3 regions of the Pantoea alhagi genome follow, and region 2 is predicted to be linked to each of the others. Evidence: predicted binding sites of a transcription regulator. Region 2 holds the regulator's gene; each other region holds the start of a gene.
The links. Region 2 encodes Fur, which represses iron uptake genes when iron is present. Its sites were predicted from a motif close to ATAATAATGAGAACNACTATCAA; they were not measured.
Positions count from the first base shown of each region.

Region 1: the regulator Fur is predicted to act here: its motif matches at 1,409-1,431, upstream of fhuF (siderophore-iron reductase FhuF).
Region 3: the regulator Fur is predicted to act here: its motif matches at 1,596-1,618, upstream of efeU (iron uptake transporter permease EfeU).

Region 1 is NZ_CP019706.1:899,001-902,280, forward strand. It holds gene B1H58_RS04175 (diguanylate cyclase) at 12-1,112, shown strand; gene fhuF (siderophore-iron reductase FhuF) at 1,478-2,272, shown strand; gene B1H58_RS04185 (YbaK/EbsC family protein) at 2,399-2,875, shown strand; gene B1H58_RS04190 (DUF2946 family protein) at 2,938-3,280, shown strand, end outside.
Region 2 is NZ_CP019706.1:261,897-265,176, forward strand. It holds gene ybfF (esterase) at 1-235, shown strand, start outside; gene ybfE (LexA regulated protein) at 390-665, shown strand; gene fldA (flavodoxin FldA) at 805-1,335, shown strand; gene fur (ferric iron uptake transcriptional regulator) at 1,697-2,140, shown strand; partial or broken gene B1H58_RS01205 (ChiP family protein) at 2,222-2,545, opposite strand; gene B1H58_RS01210 (GNAT family N-acetyltransferase) at 2,811-3,280, opposite strand, start outside.
Region 3 is NZ_CP019706.1:3,328,948-3,332,227, forward strand. It holds gene B1H58_RS15710 (DUF2000 domain-containing protein) at 204-626, opposite strand; gene B1H58_RS15715 (Dabb family protein) at 644-847, opposite strand; gene B1H58_RS15720 (Lrp/AsnC family transcriptional regulator) at 1,010-1,489, shown strand; gene efeU (iron uptake transporter permease EfeU) at 1,676-2,509, shown strand; gene efeO (iron uptake system protein EfeO) at 2,563-3,280, shown strand, end outside.

The DNA.
Region 1 (3,280 bases), 640 kb from region 2:
AGTGTATAAAAATGAAATTACAAACGTATGAAGAATTGCTGCACAGCAAATATCGCCTGTCGTTGATGCTTTATCTTTTTTTAAACATGGCAACATCACTTTTTTTTATGTTACCGATAAATAAAGGAGAAAATATTTCATTCTCTTTACCGGCAATGCTGATAGTTCTGCTGAGTTTATTGCAATTAGCTTTCTGGATCCTGAAACCTGAAAAAAAATGGCCGCTGTTATCTTTTACCGCTTTTATTATGGGCGGGCTCTGGGCATGGCTGATTGCACATAAAAGCGAGCTGATTTTTTATTTTGACGGTAGTTTTCTGCTGGTTAGTCTGATGGCAGTTTTTTTTATCGGTACTATCTCCCTGAATGAACACCTGCTGGCGTTTTGTCTGCATATCGCCCCGCCTTCCCTCACCGTCATGCTGCTCGATCGCGGCCAGCATCCGCTGACGCTGCTGTTTACCATCACGCTACCACTGCTCGGCTTCACGCTTCAGAGTCTGATGCAGCGTCGCAGCGACCATTTCACGCGACGCTTGCTGTTTCAACTGTATGAGGAGAAACAGACCTGGAGCGACCTGAGCATGCTTGATCCGCTTACCGGCCTTTATAACCGTCGTGGCCTGAAGAACCGGCTGGAGAACCTTTTGGAGAACCAGGCCGGCAGCCACTTCGTTATGCTGCTTGATATCGATAATTTTAAGTCCTACAACGATAACTATGGTCATGCAATGGGCGACCAGGCGCTGACGCGCGTTTCGGCAGCGATTCGTGATGCGGTACGCTCGCGGGATATTGTGACCCGTTATGGCGGTGAAGAGTTTCTGGTTCTGATGACCAACGTTAATGCTTCTATTGCCATGAAGCTGGCAGAACGTATTCGCCAATATGTGCTGGATCTGGAAATTCCCCATCAATTTAACCATCGCGTATCCACCCACGTCACCATCAGCGCCGGTATTGCTCCGATAATCGAAGAAGATTTTGAACAGGCAATGGCAAATGCCGATCGGGCTTTATATGTGGCAAAAAATCGCGGAAGAAATACTATTCTCTCCTGGGAAGAGCTTTGCGAAACAAACCTGATACCCGCCCCGGTAGATCTCATTTAATGATAAATTCATCATTTATTTGAGGGATTATTTAGCTATGGTAAATAATCTTCCTTAATACAAATTAAAAAGGACTTATCCGCTTAACAGCGCTAAATAAAAAATCAGTCAGCAACCAGCAGAATGCATGCACTTGTTTTTACCCTGGCATTTTACATGCCGGTTGCGCATAGCGCAGAATGATTTTCTGCTTTGCTAAAAACCTGATTTTTTATCTGGTTATATGCTGTAGATTGCCGGGGACATCCTGTCGACATTAGAGCGAAACCCCTACTTGCCACCTTATTCCTTCCTGGATACAATCAAGAACGATTATCATTTGTTTTCTTATCTCCATTTCGGTAGTGGATTACACAGGAAGCCCTATGGCCATCGTTACGCGTCAGGCTTATGAGTACGGTTCGTCTCCAGTGATCTTTATGCAGAGCGACAGTTCGCTTAGCGCTGCGCTGCATAGCCTGTTCAGCGAACACCGTTCCTGGTTCCTTGAGTTTATCACCCTGAATGACGCCGCTCCTGGCGATACCCTTATCCAGGCGGAGTGGTCACAAAGCGCCCACTTTAATCAGTTGCTGGCGCGCTATGGCGATGAGATCTATCGCGAGCATGCGGATATGCCGCGCGAGGCCAAGCCGCTGCAATCTCTCTGGGCGCAGTGGTATTTTGGCCTTATAGTGCCGCCGCTGATGCTGGCACTGGTAATGGAGAAACGCGCGCTCGACTGCTCGCTGGAACATTTTCATCTGCAGTTCCATGAAAGCGGCCGCCCGGCAAAGTTCTGGATCGATGTACATGAAGATGAAGATGCACGCTACCTGAACGCACATCAACGTATCGATCGACTTATCCAGAAGCATTTGATCCCTGCGGTACAGGGCATCGAACAGCATGGCGAAATCAACGCCAAACTTATCTGGAATAATACCGGCTATCTGATGCACTGGTTTTTGGGTGAGATGAAAAGCTGGGTAGATGACGCCACGCTGCTCACCCTGGAGCATGCGCTGTTTTTCTCACGCCATTTGCTGGATGGCAGCGATAATCCGCTTTACCGCACCGTAATTCCGCGTGACGGCGCAATGCAGCGTCGCAGCTGCTGTCAACGCTATCGCCTGCCAGCCGTGGAGCGCTGCGGCGATTGCACCCTGAAATCCGTCTGACTTTTCCCGCAGAGCAGGCGCGCGCTTTTCTGGTGCGGCGGCGCTTTACCGCCGCCTGACGTTTACAGATCCTCCCGGTTATGGCAGCTTTATCACCCCCGTTTTTATTGTGAAGAGCAAGACAACATGAGCCTGGAGTCTGTACGGCACTACTTTGCCGAGCGAGCCCCTGAAATCGCCATCATTGAATTAAATCAGAGCACGGCAACTGTGGCTCTTGCTGCTAAAGCGCATGGCGTTGCGCCAGGACAGATTGCCAAGACCCTGTCGTTAAAAGTGAAGAATCAGGTCATCCTGATCGTGACCGGCGGCGACCTTCGTCTGGATAACCGCAAGCTAAAAGAAACCCTGGGCACGAAAGCGCGCATGTTAACCACCGATGAGGTGCTGAACTGGACGGGTCATCCGCCCGGCGGCGTCTGTCCTTTTGGCCTTGAGCATCCTCTGCCGGTTTACTGCGATATTTCTCTGCGACGCTTTGCCGAAGTGCTGCCAGCGGCAGGGTCTATTCATAGCGCAGTGCGGATTTCGCCAGAAAAAATGGCGGAGCTTACCGATGCTGTATGGGTGGATGTTTGCCAAAATGCTCCGCCTTCAGCTTAATTCGTTACTCCTGGACGGATAATTCGCATACAATTACGCGGTTATTTTTTTCAGGATTTTTTGTGTCGCTGATCTCTTTCGCCATCGCCCGCAGCCGTTTTCCGGCATGGCTGGCGCTGCTGGCTATGCTGCTGCTGTTTGTTGCCCCAGTGATTTCAAAATCGCTGATGGCTCAACACGGCTATAGCTCGCTGATGATGGCGCATATGTCAGCAATGGTGATGAATGAGCCGACAGAGGCAGAAGACGCGAGCCATGAACAGGGCTGCGCTGCAGACAGTGCCGGGCAACCAAGCCCGCCAGTAGCGGAACATGCTCACCATCATGCGGCTACAGAGATCGCCGCGCCCCCCTCCTTCTCCGATGCTTCCCATCACCGGCATTATCATATGTCGATGATGGACG
Region 2 (3,280 bases):
ACTCTGGGACAACTACAGCAGCATCTCCGGCTGGGAAAATGTGCCCGCCTGGCACGGCCCGGCGCTGTTTATTCGCGGTGAGCTTTCTCCCTATCTTGATGATATTCATCGCAATGCTTTGCTGGCGCAGTTTCCAGCGGCGCGAGCGCACGTGATTGCTGGCGCAGGCCACTGGGTTCATGCTGAAAAACCGGATGCGGTGCTGCGGGCTGTGCGGCGTTTTTTAGCGCTGTAAAAGCAATATGTTAACAGGCTAACAAAGATTGTCCTCGCTCTTTGGTCAGGGTATGATGGCGCGCTAAAATTTTGCCGCCGTTAAACGGGGGCAAACCGGCCCAAACGTCACCATGCGCGGCGCAAACGCGCAGCCCATTCAGTATCACGATTCTATGGCAAAAGAACAAACGGACCGGACCACGCTCGATCTCTTCGCAGATGAACGTCGCCCGGGTCGCCCGAAAACCAGTCCGCTGTCGCGTGATGAACAACTTCGTATCAACAAGCGCAACCAGCTGAAGCGTGACAAAGTCCGCGGGTTACGGCGCGTTGAACTGAAGATGAACAGTGAGGCCGTCGATGCGCTTAATGCGATGGCTGCCGAACGCGGCGTCAGCCGCAGCGAGCTGATCGAAGAGATGATTCTCGCCCAGTTGCAGGCGCTTTGAACGGCTGGAAGAAGCGCACTAAGAAACAAATGCAGCGGCTTTACGAGTTCCGCCTCCTGACGGTCTCTGCTATTATTGCCGTAATCTGCATACAACGGGCAGTTACCATATTTTTAAGTTTCAAGAGGTTACTAAACTCATGGCAATCGTAGGTATTTTCTTTGGCAGCGATACCGGCAATACAGAAAACATTGCAAAGATGATCCAGAAACAGCTCGGTAGCGATGTTGCCGAAGTGCATGATATTGCCAAGAGCAGTAAAGAAGACCTGGAAGCTTTTGATATCCTGCTGTTAGGCATCCCGACCTGGTACTACGGCGAAGCACAATGTGACTGGGACGATTTTTTCCCAACGCTGGAAGAGATCGATTTCAACGGCAAACTGGTGGCGTTGTTTGGCTGCGGTGACCAGGAAGATTACGCTGAATATTTCTGCGACGCGATGGGTACTATTCGCGATATCATTGAGCCAAACGGCGCGGTGATTGTTGGTCACTGGCCAACCGAAGGTTATCATTTTGAAGCGTCGAAAGGCCTGGCAGATGATAAGCATTTCCTTGGTTTAGCCATTGATGAAGACCGTCAGCCCGAATTGACTAACGAACGCGTTGATAAATGGGTTAAACAGATTTATGCAGAACTGCACCTGCAGGAAATTCTGGAAGCCTGATTTAACGCGCATTGTGCTGTAAATCACATTGCGTAACAGGTATTTCCTATAGAAATGATAGATACGGGTTTGAAAATTTTACTATTGAGTCGGTAGAATACCCGTATCGGTCGCGCGCTTTCCTGCCGTGGTGCTGTAAAGCGGCAGGATCTAGCGAAATGTAAACACAGCATCATATGGGCATGAACAACGCCGGACGTAGCGATCTTCTCTTTACTTCCACTTGCGATTTCACGCGCACCCTTACGGTTTTCATTTCGAAGCATCAGTTCTATAATGAGACGCTATTAGCTTAGCGTCGACCGATGTTCATGGCTGTTCAGCCACATTGTGACTAGCAAAGTAACAGGACAATATCCGCATGACTGACAATAACACCGCATTAAAGAAGGCCGGACTGAAGGTCACACTTCCGCGACTAAAAATCCTGGAAGTGCTTCAGGGACCTGAGAGCCATCACGTCAGTGCGGAAGAGTTATACAAGCGACTCATTGATATGGGCGAAGAGATCGGGCTGGCGACGGTTTATCGCGTCCTGAACCAGTTTGACGATGCCGGTATCGTTACCCGCCATAACTTTGAAGGCGGCAAATCCGTTTTCGAACTGACCCAGCAGCAGCACCACGATCATCTGATCTGCCTGGACTGCGGCAAGGTTATCGAATTTAGTGATGAGTCTATTGAATCCCGCCAGCGTGAAATCGCCACGCGCCACGGCATCAAACTGACCAACCATAGCCTTTATCTGTATGGTCACTGCGCGTTGGGCGATTGCCGCGAAGACGAAACATTACACGATAAATAATCAATTATGCTATGCAGTAAAATCAAAACCGGTGCTCAGGCACCGGTTTTTTTTACCCTTCACGCTGCCCGCATGCGTTAAAAAAACAGTGAACGGGGCGATAACGATAAACTTCACCTCTTTCTTATCCTGGAAAATATTGCCGTATCCACCGCCGTAGCTGGAGAGATTGCTGTGATTGTTGTAACGGGTGAAGTGCAGCTTAAACAGCGTATCCTTCGCTCTGCCCTGCTGAATGGTATAAAACAGGTCCAGATCCCAGCCGCCTAAGTCATACATCACACCGGCAAAAATTGCTTTTTCACCGTTGGCGTTCCAGTCAGAGCGCGCATCCCACCAGATATCAAGACGCCCGTTGGAGCTGCCACAGGAAGGCGTCATGCGCTGAAGAAAGTAGCCATGATTTGTACTGACCCAAAAAGTTGGACAGATTAACCGAGGCATCTGAGGAAGAGTTCATTTAATACATGGGCTCTTTTTTGTTTCCTGCTAACGCTAAATAAACTGTTACGTAACCGAATTATCCATCCCGCAGCTTTCTTACTTTCGCATTGCCGTCTCATCAATAAACTGTTTGTCATCTTCTTTCGTGAAAGTTTCTACTGAATTAACAATAGGTGTATCATCCGATTCCCGCTCGTAGCGGTATGGACGTATTGGCCTTCACCTCCTATTGAGAGAGTTTCAGGAATAATGTCCGCTGCTGAGTTTGTGATGGTTTGAAACCATGATAAATATAGAAGTTTTTGGCTTCTTCCGTAAGTGCGTGAACCATGATTGCACGTACACCAATATTCTCGGCTACCCGATAGCAACGAAGCACTGCGTCATGCAGTAAATCGGCACCAAGCCCTTTTCCACGGAATGAGACATCGACAGTCAGACGGGCAAGTATAATGACAGGAATGGGATCAGGCATGTTACGCCGAAGGCTGCCTGTCGCTTCTGTATGGTTGACGCTCCCGGTGGCCAGAGAGTAAAAGCCGGCTATTTGTTTAGTGTCCTTCTTACAAACCACAAACGTTCGGGCCGCTCTGAGAGCCTGGTTTTTGAGGCCCCTCTGCTTTAACCAGTCATCGAGCACGGCTTCACTGCTGACAAACTCCGCCACCTGATGAAAAGCGGATAAAGGTTCTGGTG
Region 3 (3,280 bases), 1.2 Mb from region 2:
GGGCTTAAGGTCCAGATGTTCACGACACCGGTTAGCAAACGCGGTAGCGCCTTCTTCCTGCGGTCCCCAAACGGTGAGAGAGCGGAACGTCCGTGCCACCATCATCATGTGGGCATGCTTCTTTGCCTGTACGCCGCTGCACAAAATAGCCAGCCTTTGCGATTAAGCTGCCTGTTTGATGGCGTTCGGCATGTTATGGCTTGTTATTTATAGAGCGGCAGGCTGCCTGTGATTTTGGTGATTTTCTTTTTCGGGCCGATAAGCCCAATGGCGACCAGCTCGATATTACTGCTGTTGACTGAAGAGATGCGTTCGCCATATTCATCATAGGTTTTACAGGACTGGGCCAGGGCGCTGAATGGCATAACATAGATCTCTTCATCATTTTCAGCCGTCTTTTGCAGTTCATGGATGACTTCGCCTGGCGCCAGCAGTACCGGGAGCGGCGCGTAAATCACGCCCGGGTAATTGATGTTGTCCAGACTTTGCCTGTCCGGGCCTACCAGGTTTTCAACGGTGCGGCCAAAGCTAATGCCGATCACGCTCGCGGCGTTAATGGCAAGACCGGCGGGCAAATCTTTATCAATGACAATCGTGCAACGATGTTGGCTGGCATCAAATTTCATATTCGGTTCCTGGTTTTTCAGCAAGCGCGGCCTTCAAACATGCCGATAACGACAAAATCAGCCGCGATATGACGGCGAGTGATGTTGCGACCATAGGTCCATCCTTTAATTTCATCAATGTAATTAGGGTGCGCACGCGTCGATCTTTCCGCATCGATAGCTTCAATGGAAGCCCAGCTCCATGGGGTTTTAAACGTAAACAAGACGATATGCATTAACATACGAGTCGGTTCCTTTCGGCATTCACTTCAATTAATCATTAAAGTTGCGAATGTATTATGCCGTAGCCGGAAGGGAAATTGTTACCTATATCACTTGCTTCTTTGCTGGTGTCAGGAAAAAATCATCTTTTATCACGGTGAAAACGAAAGGAACTTTCTTTTATGGCGCTTAGCCCGACAGAAATGAAAATCCTGAAGCTGTTGCAGGATGATGCGCGTGTTACTAATCAGGTACTGGCCGAAAAAATCGGCATGTCCGCTTCGCCATGCTGGCGCAAAGTACGCAAGCTGGAAGAGGATGAAGTGATTCAGGGCTATCGTGCCGTCCTGAATCGCAAAAAAATTGGCCTGGGCGTTATGGTGTTTGTGCGAGTAGCGATCGACAGCCACAGCGAAGCGGAAGCAAGGAAATTTGAAGAGGAAGTAACCGCGCTGGAAGATGTGGTGGCCTGCTACAGCATCGGCGGCGATGCCGATTTTTTATTGCAGGTAGTGGCTTCGGATCTGGATTCCTATGCCGATTTCGCCATGTCGGTAGTGCGCCGTCTTCCCGGAATCAAAGAGATGCAAAGTATGTTTGTTCTGAAAGAGATTAAACCGCTGGTGACCTTGCCGATTAAAAAGATCGGGGAGGGGAGCTGAAGCAAGCCTACTTGCCGCTGAAGGAGCTCTGACGCTGAAAAACGTCGCTGGCTTAAATTTCCTGCGCCCTGATAAATAATCACTGCGGCGTCTTGTTTTTTTTGTGCCGATAATGATAATCAGTATCGTTTGTGTTTACGCATCTTTACGTCACTTTACGCGAACTAAAACTACTGAGGATCAGGCATGTTTGTACCCTTTCTGATTATGCTGCGCGAAGGGCTGGAAGCAGCACTTATTGTCAGCCTGATTGCCAGCTACCTGAAGCGTACCCAACGCACCCGCTGGTTCGGCGCCATGTGGGCTGGCGTCTTTATTGCGGCCGCGCTCTGTCTGGCGCTTGGCGTGTTCATCAACGCCACAACCGGTGAGTTCCCGCAAAAGGAACAGGAGCTGTTTGAAGGTATTGTGGCGGTGATAGCGGTAGCGATTCTTACCTGGATGGTTTTCTGGATGCGCAACGTTTCGCGCAACGTCAAAGCGCGGCTGGAAGATGCCGTCGACCAGGCGCTGCAAAAAGGCAGCCACAATGGCTGGGCGCTGGTGCTGATGGTGTTTCTTGCCGTGGCACGCGAAGGGCTGGAATCGGTCTTCTTTCTGCTGGCCGCTTTTACCCAGGATGTCGGTATGGCGCCGCCCGTTGGCGCTGTGCTCGGGCTGATCACGGCTGCGGCTATCGGCGCGCTAATCTACTGGGGCGGCGTCAAACTCAACCTGGCGAAATTTTTCAAATGGAGCAGCCTGTTTATCATTTTTGTTGCCGCCGGCCTGGCTGCCGGGGCGATCCGCGCCTTCCATGAAGCGGGGCTGTGGAATCACTACCAAATCATCGCCTTTGACCTCAGTAACGCGCTCTCCACACACACCCTGTTCGGGACGCTGCTGGAAAGCCTGCTGGGATACCAGGAGACGCCTACCGTTAGCGAAGTCGCAGTCTGGTTTATCTATCTGATCCCGGCGCTACTGTTCTTTTTTATGCCTGCCCGGCCGGGTGCCGCAGCGGCACGTTCAACAAGCTAAAACTAATGGCGCGTTTTTCGCGCCTGTTTGTGACTTTAACAGGGACTATATTGATGACTATGATTTCTCGCCGTAAAGCCTTACTGGCTTCTCTTCTGGCGTATTCCGCTGTGTCCGGTGCGGCTGATGTGCCGCAGGTAAATGTCAGCGTTAACGATAAACAATGTGAACCGATGGCACTCACCGTTAATGCCGGCAAAACCCAGTTTATTATCCGTAACAACAGCCAGAAAGGGCTGGAGTGGGAGATCCTCAAGGGCGTTATGGTGGTAGAAGAGCGTGAAAATATCGCGCCGGGCTTTACGCAAAAGCTCACCGCCAATCTTGAGCCTGGCGAATATGAGATGACCTGCGGCCTGCTCAGCAACCCGAAAGGCAAACTGATCGTTAAGGCGACCGGCACTGAGCAGAGCAGCGGCAAACAGGCTGAGCTGATGCAGCTAAGCGGAGCGATTACCGACTATAAAAGCTGGGTTGTTGGCGAAGTGACGCAGCTGGTCAGCAGCACTAAAGCTTTCACCGACGCGGTTAAAGCGGGTGATGTGAAAAAAGCGCAGTCGCTCTATGCGCCAACCCGGCAGCACTATGAGCGTATCGAACCGATCGCTGAGCTCTTCTCTGACCTGGACGGCAGCATTGACGCGCGTGAAGATGACTATGAACAAAAAGCAGCGGATCCTAAATTCACCGGTTTCCATCGTCTGGAAAAAGCACTGTTTGGCGATCGCAGCACCGAGGGCATGAACGATTATGCCGATCGTCTGTATCAGG